Regions from separate parts of the Lederbergia graminis genome, predicted to be linked through region 2. Evidence: riboswitches for the same ligand, from Rfam matches in the RefSeq annotation. Region 2 holds a riboswitch; each other region holds the start of a gene.
The links. A riboswitch is a leader RNA that binds a small molecule or an ion and turns the genes downstream of it on or off. The one in region 2 is predicted to bind S-adenosylmethionine.
Positions count from the first base shown of each region.

Region 1: another riboswitch for S-adenosylmethionine. It lies ahead of solA (N-methyl-L-tryptophan oxidase); the one in region 2 lies ahead of ACFPM4_RS04165 (methionine biosynthesis PLP-dependent protein).
Region 3: another riboswitch for S-adenosylmethionine. It lies ahead of ACFPM4_RS20425 (O-acetylhomoserine aminocarboxypropyltransferase/cysteine synthase family protein); the one in region 2 lies ahead of ACFPM4_RS04165 (methionine biosynthesis PLP-dependent protein).

Region 1 is NZ_JBHSMC010000043.1:21,455-24,738, forward strand. It holds gene ACFPM4_RS19510 (arsenate reductase family protein) at 1-296, shown strand, start outside; gene gcvH (glycine cleavage system protein GcvH) at 333-713, shown strand; gene ACFPM4_RS19520 (thioredoxin family protein) at 790-1,098, shown strand; SAM riboswitch class I at 1,191-1,296, shown strand; gene solA (N-methyl-L-tryptophan oxidase) at 1,421-2,572, shown strand; gene ACFPM4_RS19530 (MetQ/NlpA family ABC transporter substrate-binding protein) at 2,603-3,284, shown strand, end outside.
Region 2 is NZ_JBHSMC010000001.1:808,850-812,133, reverse strand. It holds gene ACFPM4_RS04170 (chitobiase/beta-hexosaminidase C-terminal domain-containing protein) at 1-825, shown strand, start outside; gene ACFPM4_RS04165 (methionine biosynthesis PLP-dependent protein) at 928-2,049, opposite strand; SAM riboswitch class I at 2,129-2,236, opposite strand; gene ACFPM4_RS04160 (hypothetical protein) at 2,568-3,215, shown strand; gene ACFPM4_RS04155 (M42 family metallopeptidase) at 3,241-3,284, shown strand, end outside.
Region 3 is NZ_JBHSMC010000046.1:65,483-68,766, forward strand. It holds gene cls (cardiolipin synthase) at 1-499, shown strand, start outside; gene ACFPM4_RS20420 (redoxin domain-containing protein) at 535-1,134, shown strand; SAM riboswitch class I at 1,248-1,357, shown strand; gene ACFPM4_RS20425 (O-acetylhomoserine aminocarboxypropyltransferase/cysteine synthase family protein) at 1,468-2,766, shown strand.

The DNA of each region.
Region 1 (3,284 bases), on a different contig from region 2:
AAAATCATGGACTAGAATACAAGGAGATTCATATAGTAGAAAATACGCCTACTAGCGCAGAAATAAAAGAAATTTACCAAAATAGTGGTATGGAGTTAAAAAAATTCTTCAATACTAGTGGGGTAAAATATCGAGAGCTTGGATTAAAAGATAAAGTGAAAAACGCTACAGAAGAAGAGTTGCTAGACATCCTTGCTAGTGATGGAATGTTAATTAAGCGTCCAATTGTCACGGATGGAGAAAAAGTTACCGTAGGATTCAAAGAGGTAGAATTTGAACAGACTTGGGGTAAGTAGTATTCTAAAGATACATATACATATGGAGGGATTTTGATGGATACACCGACAGGATTACTTTATTCCGACGAACATGAATGGGTAAAAGAAGAAGGAGATAAAGTAAGAATTGGAATCACTGATTTTGCCCAAGATGAGCTGGGGGATATCGTGTTTGTTGAACTTCCAGAAGTGGGAGATGAAATTAAGGCAGACGAACCATTTGGAAGTGTAGAGTCCGTAAAAACAGTTTCCGAACTGTATGCTCCTTTAAGTGGGAAAGTTGTAGAAGTTAATGATGATTTAGATGATAGTCCAGAACTAGTGAATAGTTCTCCATTTGACAAGGCATGGTTAGTCGTAATTGAACCTACAAACCCAAGTGAAAAAGAAAAACTCATGAATGCTGAAGAATATAAAAAAATGACTAGCCAATAAAAAGTGAAGAAATACACCATGAACTTGCAATGGTGTATTTTTTCCTTATAATGGGTAAAAAAAGGAAGGTCTATATATGGACGCTGTTTCAATAGAAGAGATTCATACAATCATTGAAAATAAACAAACCGCAATATTATATTTCTACACCCCATTATGCGGAACGTGCCAAGTTGCAGGTAAAATGTTATCAGTTGTGGAATTGATGTTACCCCAAATTCCATTTCTGCAATCAGATTTAAATTATATTCCAGAAGCAGCCGAACTTTTTAAAATTGAGAGTGTTCCTTGCTTAATAGTAATGGTAGACGGAGAGATGAAAGAAAAGATTTATGCATTTCAATCGGTTCCTTACTTGCACTCTATTATTTCACAATATTGTTAAAGTTTTTGTAAAAAAATAAATTCGACATATTGACTGGGAAATAAGCATGTGATAGTATAATCTTCATACTTACAAAACTTAATATCTTGTTTATCTTATCAAGAGAGGTGGAGGGATGTGCCCTATGAAGCCCGGCAACCGTCACAATAGTGAAATGGTGCCAAATCACACAAAGCTTTTTGCTTTGGAAGATGAGAGAGGGATTTTAATATTTAGTGCCTTTCTGTTCATCTTGCAGAATGGCATTTTTGTTTTTCTAGTATAATTAATTTCCGCTCACACTCTTATAAGCGAAAGTACATTCATGAAATGAGGGGATCAATTGAGTACACAAAATGACAAAGTAGTAGATTGGGATGTAGCTGTTGTAGGATTAGGATCCATGGGTAGTTTCGCATTTTGGCAGCTTGCTAGTATGGGAGTTAATATAGTAGGATTTGACCGTTATAGACCAGGTCATGACAAAGGAGCTGGACATGGGGAAACAAGGATTTTCCGTACGGCTTATGGCGAAGGAGTAGAGTATGTACCACTACTTCAAGAAGCAAGAGAACTTTGGAGACAACTTGAAAAAGAAACAGGAGTAGAACTCTATATTGAAAATGGTGGGACAATGTTCGGTCCTGCAGACGGAGAGTTCATTACGACTGTTCAAGAAAGTGTTAAAACATATCATCTCCCACATAAAAAATATACTGGGGAAGAAGCTAGAAAGGTTTACCCACAAATAAATTTTCAAGACTATCAAGTTGCGATATATGAAGAATTAGCTGGTTATGTAAAACCTGAGCTCGCAATTGAAACAGCAGTTAATAGAGGAGAAGAGCTTGGTGGAACGGTATTCACTGAGAGCCCGATTACTGCTATTGAGCCAGATGAAGATGGAGTTACGATTAGAACAGCGGACAAGCAATACCGTGTGAATCAAGTAGTAGTTGCTTCTGGCGGCTGGACAAAAGAACTTTTACCACAAATCAATTTACCTGTTACATTAGAAAGGCAAGTTTTGGTGTGGTATGAAGCGGAAGATCCTAAGCAATTCACAGCAGTTAAATTCCCTATCTTTTCGAGAGTAAGTAAAGGAAGAGGTTTCTATGGTTTTCCAACAATCGATGGTAAGACGGTAAAAGTAGCTTTCCATCATGGTGGAGAAGAAGCGAATCATCCTAATGATGTCGATAGGGAAATCCATGAATCAGATCTAAATAATCTGACAGAAAAAGTGAAAAAATATTTACCAGGACTTATTCCTACTCCTGTAAAAGCAAAAACATGTTTCTATACAAATACACCAGATGAACATTTTGTAATTGGAAAATCATCTCGTGTACCCAATGTTACATTATTAGGACCAATGGCAGGACATGGATTTAAATTTGCTCCTATTATTGGAAAAATTGGTGCTCAGTTAGCAACTGGCCAGCAACCAACTTTAGAAATCAGTTTGTTTAACCCAGATCGTTTTAATAATTAAAAAATCTAATAGAAGAAGAGGGACATACAAATGAACAAAAAATTATTAGCAGTATTATTAATTGCATTTACATTATTACTTGCAGCTTGTGGAAAATCAGATGATGGCGTTATTAAAGTTGGAACAACTACATCAGAAGCACCGACATGGAACTTAGTAAAAGATCTTGCTAAAGAAGAAGGAATTGAATTAGAAGTAATCAAAATTGATGACTATGTAAAACCAAACATCGCATTAGATGAAGGGGAAATAGATATCAACGCATTCCAGACAGTAGTTTATTTTGATAACTTTATTAAAGAACGTGATCTTGATTTATCCGCAATTGGTACAACAAATATTTGGCCGATGGGTATTTACTCGAAAAAAGTAGATAATATTAATGATTTAAAAGACGGTGACCAAATCATTATTCCGAATGACCCAACCAACTTAGGAAGAGCACTATTATTACTAGAAAAAGCAGAGCTGATTAAATTAAAAGATGATTTCGACGGAACTGGTGGAGTAGAAAATATTGTAGAAAATCCAAAGAACTTTGAAATTACACCAGTAGCTGCTGGTCAAACTGCTCGAGGACTTGATGATGCAGCTGCATCTGTTATTAACTCTGATATGGCAATCAATGCTGGATTAAACCCAACAAAAGAATCTATTTTCAGAGAAGATTCAAGTAATAAAGCATATATCAACATTATCGCAGCGAAGACTG
Region 2 (3,284 bases):
ATAGAGCAATTTGATTTTTATAATGATATATATCTAGCGATTCGTGAAATTGATAAGAATCATGTCATTTTTATCGAGGCAATCTGGGAACCTAAAGACTTGCCAAATCCCGAAGTATATCGTTGGGAAAATGTTGCTTATTCATACCATTTCTATGGATGGGATGATATAGACAATTTTCAATATCAAAAGGAATTTATTGATTCAAAAGTAAAAATGGTAGAGGAAACAGATTATAATGTACCATTACTTGTAGGTGAATTTACTTTTTTCAATAATGTCGAAAGCTGGGATTATGCATTAAACCTGTTTCAAGAACAAGGCTGGAGTTATATAACTTGGACATATAAAGTAACTGGTATTGGTAGTAGTTGGGGGTTGTATACAGGTAATCCTACAAAAGTTGATATCTTTACTGATAGTGAAGAAGTTATAAAATCAAAATGGAGTAATGTTACAACTGTTAATTCGTATACACGCAATGACAAAATTGCTAATATAGTTCGCAAATACTCTAATAAGTATCAACTTCCGTATGTTAAAGAAATAATTCAACAAGTAGAAATAACGAATAATGGTTTTCGCAATTCATTATTAGCTCAGTTGGCTAATGCGGAACGGCATTTTTCAAAAGCAAAAAGTTTCTTAGCAAAGGGGAATGAAAAACAATCAAATCATTTTGAGTCAAAAGGATATGAAAATCTGGAGAAAATAAAAGATAAAATCATGAAAGATACTGGAAAACATATTGATGAAAAATCTGCAAATACTCTTATTAATTTACTAGATACTGTAATTAATAATCGTAGTATTTTAATAGAATAAACGCATAAAAGAGCAGAAATCATAGCAATGATATCTGCTCTTTTTTATTATTGGTTATAGCAATCTTTATTTTCTACGCTGAGGCGCATGAATATTTTACTATTATAAGCTTTGGTGTACTTCTTTACTTAATAATGTAAAGACTTGTTGTAAATCAGCAATTAAATCCTCTACTTCTTCCACACCAACAGAAAACCTTAATAAACGATTATCAACACCACGTCGGTTTCGATCTTCTTCTGGAATATCAGCGTGTGTTTGAGTAGAAGGATAGGTAATAAAGCTTTCCACACCACCTAGGCTTTCTGCAAAGGTAATTAATTGCAGATTTTCAAGGAACGGAGCTATCCATTCGCTCTTTGCTAGACGGAAAGATACCATTCCACCTTTACCAGCGTATAGGACATCTGTTACTAAAGGTTCTTGTTCTAAATACTCTACAATTTTTTTTGCATTGTAGTCATGTTGTTTCATACGTAAATGTAGTGTCTTAAGTCCTCTTATTAATAACCAACAGTCTGATGGGGAGAGAGTTGCTCCAATCGCATTATGGTTAGTAGCTAATTTATCACAAAGCTCTTGCCCTTTTGCAACAACAATACCTGCTAGAACATCATTGTGGCCACCGATATATTTTGTTCCACTATGAATTACGATATCAGCACCTAAAGTGATTGGTTGTTGGAAATATGGAGTTAAGAATGTATTATCCACAATCAATAATAATTGATGACGGTTAGCAAGTTCAGCGTATTCCTGTATATCAATTTCCTGCATTAAAGGGTTTGTTGGTGTTTCAATAAAAAGAGCTTTCGTTTTATTCGTAATGAGTTGTTCTGTTTCCCGAACATCTTTAAATTCTGTATAAGTTGTTTTTATATTGTACATCTCTACGTATTGCTTTAATAAACGGTAAGTGCCACCATAAATATCATCAGGTACAATTAATTCATCTCCAGAGCGAAACAATGATAAAACTAATTGAATAGCTGCCATGCCAGTGCTACATGCAAAACCTGCATCTCCACCCTCTAGATTAGCAATTCCTTCTTCTAAAATAGCGCGTGTAGGATTTTTGGTACGTGAATAATCATAACCAGTAGATTTACCTAGCCCCTCATGTTGATAAGCGGTAGATAAATAGATAGGTGTACTCACTGCACCTGTTTTAGGATCACTTTTATTACCTAACTGAACTAATCTAGTTTCTATTTTTTTCGTCATGTTTATCAGCCCTTTTAAAATGAAGTTATAAAAAAAATGGACCTTCTATAAGAAGAAGATCCATTTGATTGAGTCATTCTTCTTATCTTTTAGGCATATTTCTGCCTATTGGAATTAGCACCTTTGCCAATATGACCGGTTGCTGAGACATCTTAGGGCCAATTCCCTCCGCCTCTCTTGATAAGATTACGTATTAATTTATTGGTCCAATTTTCATTATTCTATTATAATTTTCGGAAATATGCAATAGATTTCTATTAAAAAACTTACAATGCCATGACATTGCAGTTTATGATTATTTACAGCGAAATACTTGGATTTAGCAGCGATTGTTTCTCCATATTTGATGGCCTTTCGAGAGGAAACACAAAGATTTATGGTATCGCGAATCACATATCAATGCTTAATCTCTTTCTTTTTTAAAAATGAAGAAACTTAAATAGAAAAGAAATAGATTGTATTGTAAAATATAAATTATAAAGAATATTCATATTGCTTGGAAAGTGGAGTGAAGATTTTTGAAAAAGCCGCTAAGAGAAATATTAGCACCATTAAGTACAAAAGATAAGATGAAATATATTTGGGATTATTATCGTTATCATTTCATTATTGGGATAATAGTAATTGCAGTTCTCTCCTACATTATTTATGATGCAACATCCAAAAAGGAGGATGTATTAAATATCGTAATTACGAATGAATTAATATTCCCAGATGCAGTTCAACAGTTTGAAGAAAAAGTAAATAAAGCACTATTATCTGAAGATGAGCAAGATGATTCTCGTGTATTTATTCAAACATTACAATCTTCTGGCAACGATGCAAATATGCAAGTAGGAATAGATTTACAAAAGTTAACAGCTCAAATGGCTGCTGGTATGATTGACTTCTATATTATTGATGAAGAAGTCTTTCAGCAAATGAACGAAGAGAAACAAGTTCATTCTTTTCTCGAAATGAGTGGCTTAAAGGAACTTACATTTTCCGATGAAGAAGTTATTTATTCAAAGCATGATACTAATGATGTAGTAGGTATCAAAGTATCTGCAATTAATTTATTTGATGAAATTTTGCCTGAATCAGATAAAATACTATGTATTCCGATTACAACAAAGAATGAGGAATATATTGCTCGCTTTATTGAATTAATCAATTCCAACAACTAGATAGGAACAGTTAGGAGCTAAGAAAATGAATACAAATATTAATGTAAATGAAACTATGCAATTAATTAA
Region 3 (3,284 bases), on a different contig from region 2:
AATAAAATATGGCATGTTAAAAATTATTTCCTCAGCTAAGAAATATATTTATATACAAACACCTTATTTTATTCCAGATGCAAGTGTACTAGATGCATTAAAAATTGCGGCATTATCAGGAATTGATGTAAGGTTAATGATTCCGAACAAACCAGACCATCCTTTCGTCTATTGGGCAACGTATTCCCATGTAGGTGAATTGTTAAAAACAGGTGGCAAGGTCTATATTTATGAAAACGGCTTTATTCATGCGAAAACAATGATTGCAGATGGGAAAATCGCTACAGTAGGTACTGCGAATATTGATTTAAGAAGTTTTCGACTGAACTTTGAAGTAAATGCATTCCTATATGACCAGGCATTAGTAGAAGAGCTTGTAAACATATTTGGAAATGATATGGAAAAGTCACGAGAATTAACAATGGAAGAATATAAAAATCGTTCACTAGGAATTAGATTCAAAGAGTCTATTTCTCGTTTATTATCTCCAATCTTATAATATGAGGTTATGTTGAAGCAGAGGTGGTTGTAAGGATGAAGAAAACCTTTGGAGTTCTTTTGCTAGGAGTACTTTGTGGCATATTAATCTTTCATGTCATACAAGATACAAAAGAAAAGAAAGCGGATAACCAAGCTGCGGAAGAATTTTTAATTGATGCTGCATATGAAACAAGTATAGGATCATTTGCAGAAGGTGTGTCTGAAGGAGATATTCCTCCAGATTTTGAATTAAAGACACTCGAAGGTGAAACAGTTAGATTATCAGATTTAAATGGCAAGAAAGTAATCTTAAATTTTTGGGCAACATGGTGTCCACCTTGTAAAGCCGAAATGCCTCATATGCAAAACTTTTACGAGAAAAAGGCAGATAAGTATGAAGTAGAAATTGTTGCTGTAAATTTAACTAGTAATGAGCGTGGAAGCAATATAGAGAAAAAAGTGAGCGATTTTATAGATGAATATAAATTATCATTTCCAATTCCACTTGATCAATCAGGAGACGTATGGGACAAGTATAAAGGAATTGCTATTCCTACTACTTATTTAATACAGTCTAATGGTCTTGTTCATAAACGGATAATTGGCCCAATGGACGAGGAAATGATAGAACGGTTAGTGAAGGAAATGAAGTAAGAAATGCTATATTATTTCTTTTTTTAGAAATTATGCAAAAATAAAGTTGACAATGTAAATGTTTGTAGATATACTAGTTTTCAAGAGTTACATAAATCAATATATTAGGATTATTCTTATCAAGAGCGGCGGAGGGATAGGCCCTGCGATGCCCGGCAACCTTCAGGAGTTTATCTGAAAAGGTGCTAATTCCTACAGGTCGAAGCGGTCTGGAAGATAAGATGGGGATCTGTTAAATCAAGCCCTCTTCTTATCAAAGAAGAGGGCTTTCTGTTTTTGTAATAATTAATCCAAGTTTTCTACTCAACTTAATCAAATTTAGGAGGCGTTACAATGTCAGAACAAAACTTCAGACCAGAAACATTATTACTTCATGGTGCACAACAACCGGATGAAACAGGTGCAAGAGCAGTTCCAGTATATCGCACTACATCCTATGTATTTAAAAATACAGACCATGCACAAGCATTATTTGGATTACAAGAAACAGGTAATATATATACTCGTATCATGAATCCAACAGTAGATGTTTTTGAACAACGTGTTGCTTTACTAGAAGGTGGAACAGCAGCTGTTGCTCTATCCTCAGGTATGGCAGCTATCGCATTTTCTATTTTGAACATAGCTGGTGCAGGTGATGAAATTGTTGCTGCAACAGACCTTTATGGTGGAACATATAATTTATTTGCAGTAAGCTTACCGAAGTATGGCATCAAAGTTCATTTTGTAGATCCAAAAGATCCGGAAAACTTCCGCAAAGCAATTACTCCAAAAACAAAAGCTATCTTTGGTGAAGTAATTGGTAACCCAAGTTTACATGTATTAGATATCGAAGCTGTTGCTGATATTGCGCATGAGAATGGTATTCCATTGATTGTCGATAGTACGTTTGCAACACCATACTTATTAAATCCAATTGAATGGGGCGCAGATATCGTAGTCCATTCTGCAACTAAATGGATTGGTGGACATGGAACTGCTATCGGTGGAGTAGTTGTTGATGCAGGTAAATTTGATTGGACGAACGGAAAATTCCCTGGTTTCACTGAACCAGACAACACATACCATGGTATTCGCTTTGGAGTGGATATTCCAAATGCAGCATTTGCTACAAAATTACGTGTTCAATTGCTACGTGACTTTGGACCATGCTTAAGTCCGGACAATGCATTTATTTTCTTACAAGGTTTAGAAACATTACACCTACGTATTGCAAAGCACGTAGAAAATGCAAAAGCAGTAGCAGAACACTTACAGAAAAATGATGCAGTAGAATGGGTTTCATACCCTGGTCTAGAAGATCACCCTTCATACGAGTTAGCTAAAAAGTACTTCCCTAAAGGTGCTGGTGCGATTGTTAACTTCGGTATTAAAGGTGGACGTGAAGCTGGTAGAACAACAATTGATAACGTGAAATTGTTCTCTCACGTTGCAAACGTTGGAGATGCAAAATCATTAATCATCCACCCTGCTTCTACTACGCATCAACAATTAAATGCAGAGGAATTAAAACTTGTTGGTGTAACAGAAGAATTAATTCGTCTAGCAGTTGGTCTAGAAGCAATTGAAGATATTACTGAAGACCTTGATCAAGCAATTGCAAAAGCAGTAGAAGCAACTTCTGTAAAATAATAGAATGCTAGAGAACTAGAGCATATTTTATGTTCTAGTTCTTTTTTGATTTTTAATAAGGGGGATTCTTTCCATCATAGAAAAAACCTTCCCCAGCGTAGAAAAGGAAGCAACGAGCTTCGAAAAGGGTCCGTCCAGCGTTCAAAAGACATGACTGAGCGAACAAAAGGAGAGTCCCAGTGTCCAAAAGAACACCCATCATCGAAAAAAACTTCCCCAGCGTTGAAAAGGAAGCGTCGAGCATCAAAAAGGGGCCGCTCAGCATTCAAAAGACATGTCTGAGCACACAAAAGGAGAGTCCCAGCATTCAAAAGAACATCTATCATCGAATAACCCTTCCCCAGAGTTGAAAAGGAAGCGTTGAGCGTTGAAAAGGGTCCGTCCATCGTTCAAAAGACATGTCTGAGCAGACAAAAGGAGGGTCCCAGCATCGAAAAGTAAACCCATCTATAAATGCTAACTTAATAATGTACATAAATGATTGGATAAGAATGTACAGTTTTGATCAGTACATGCAT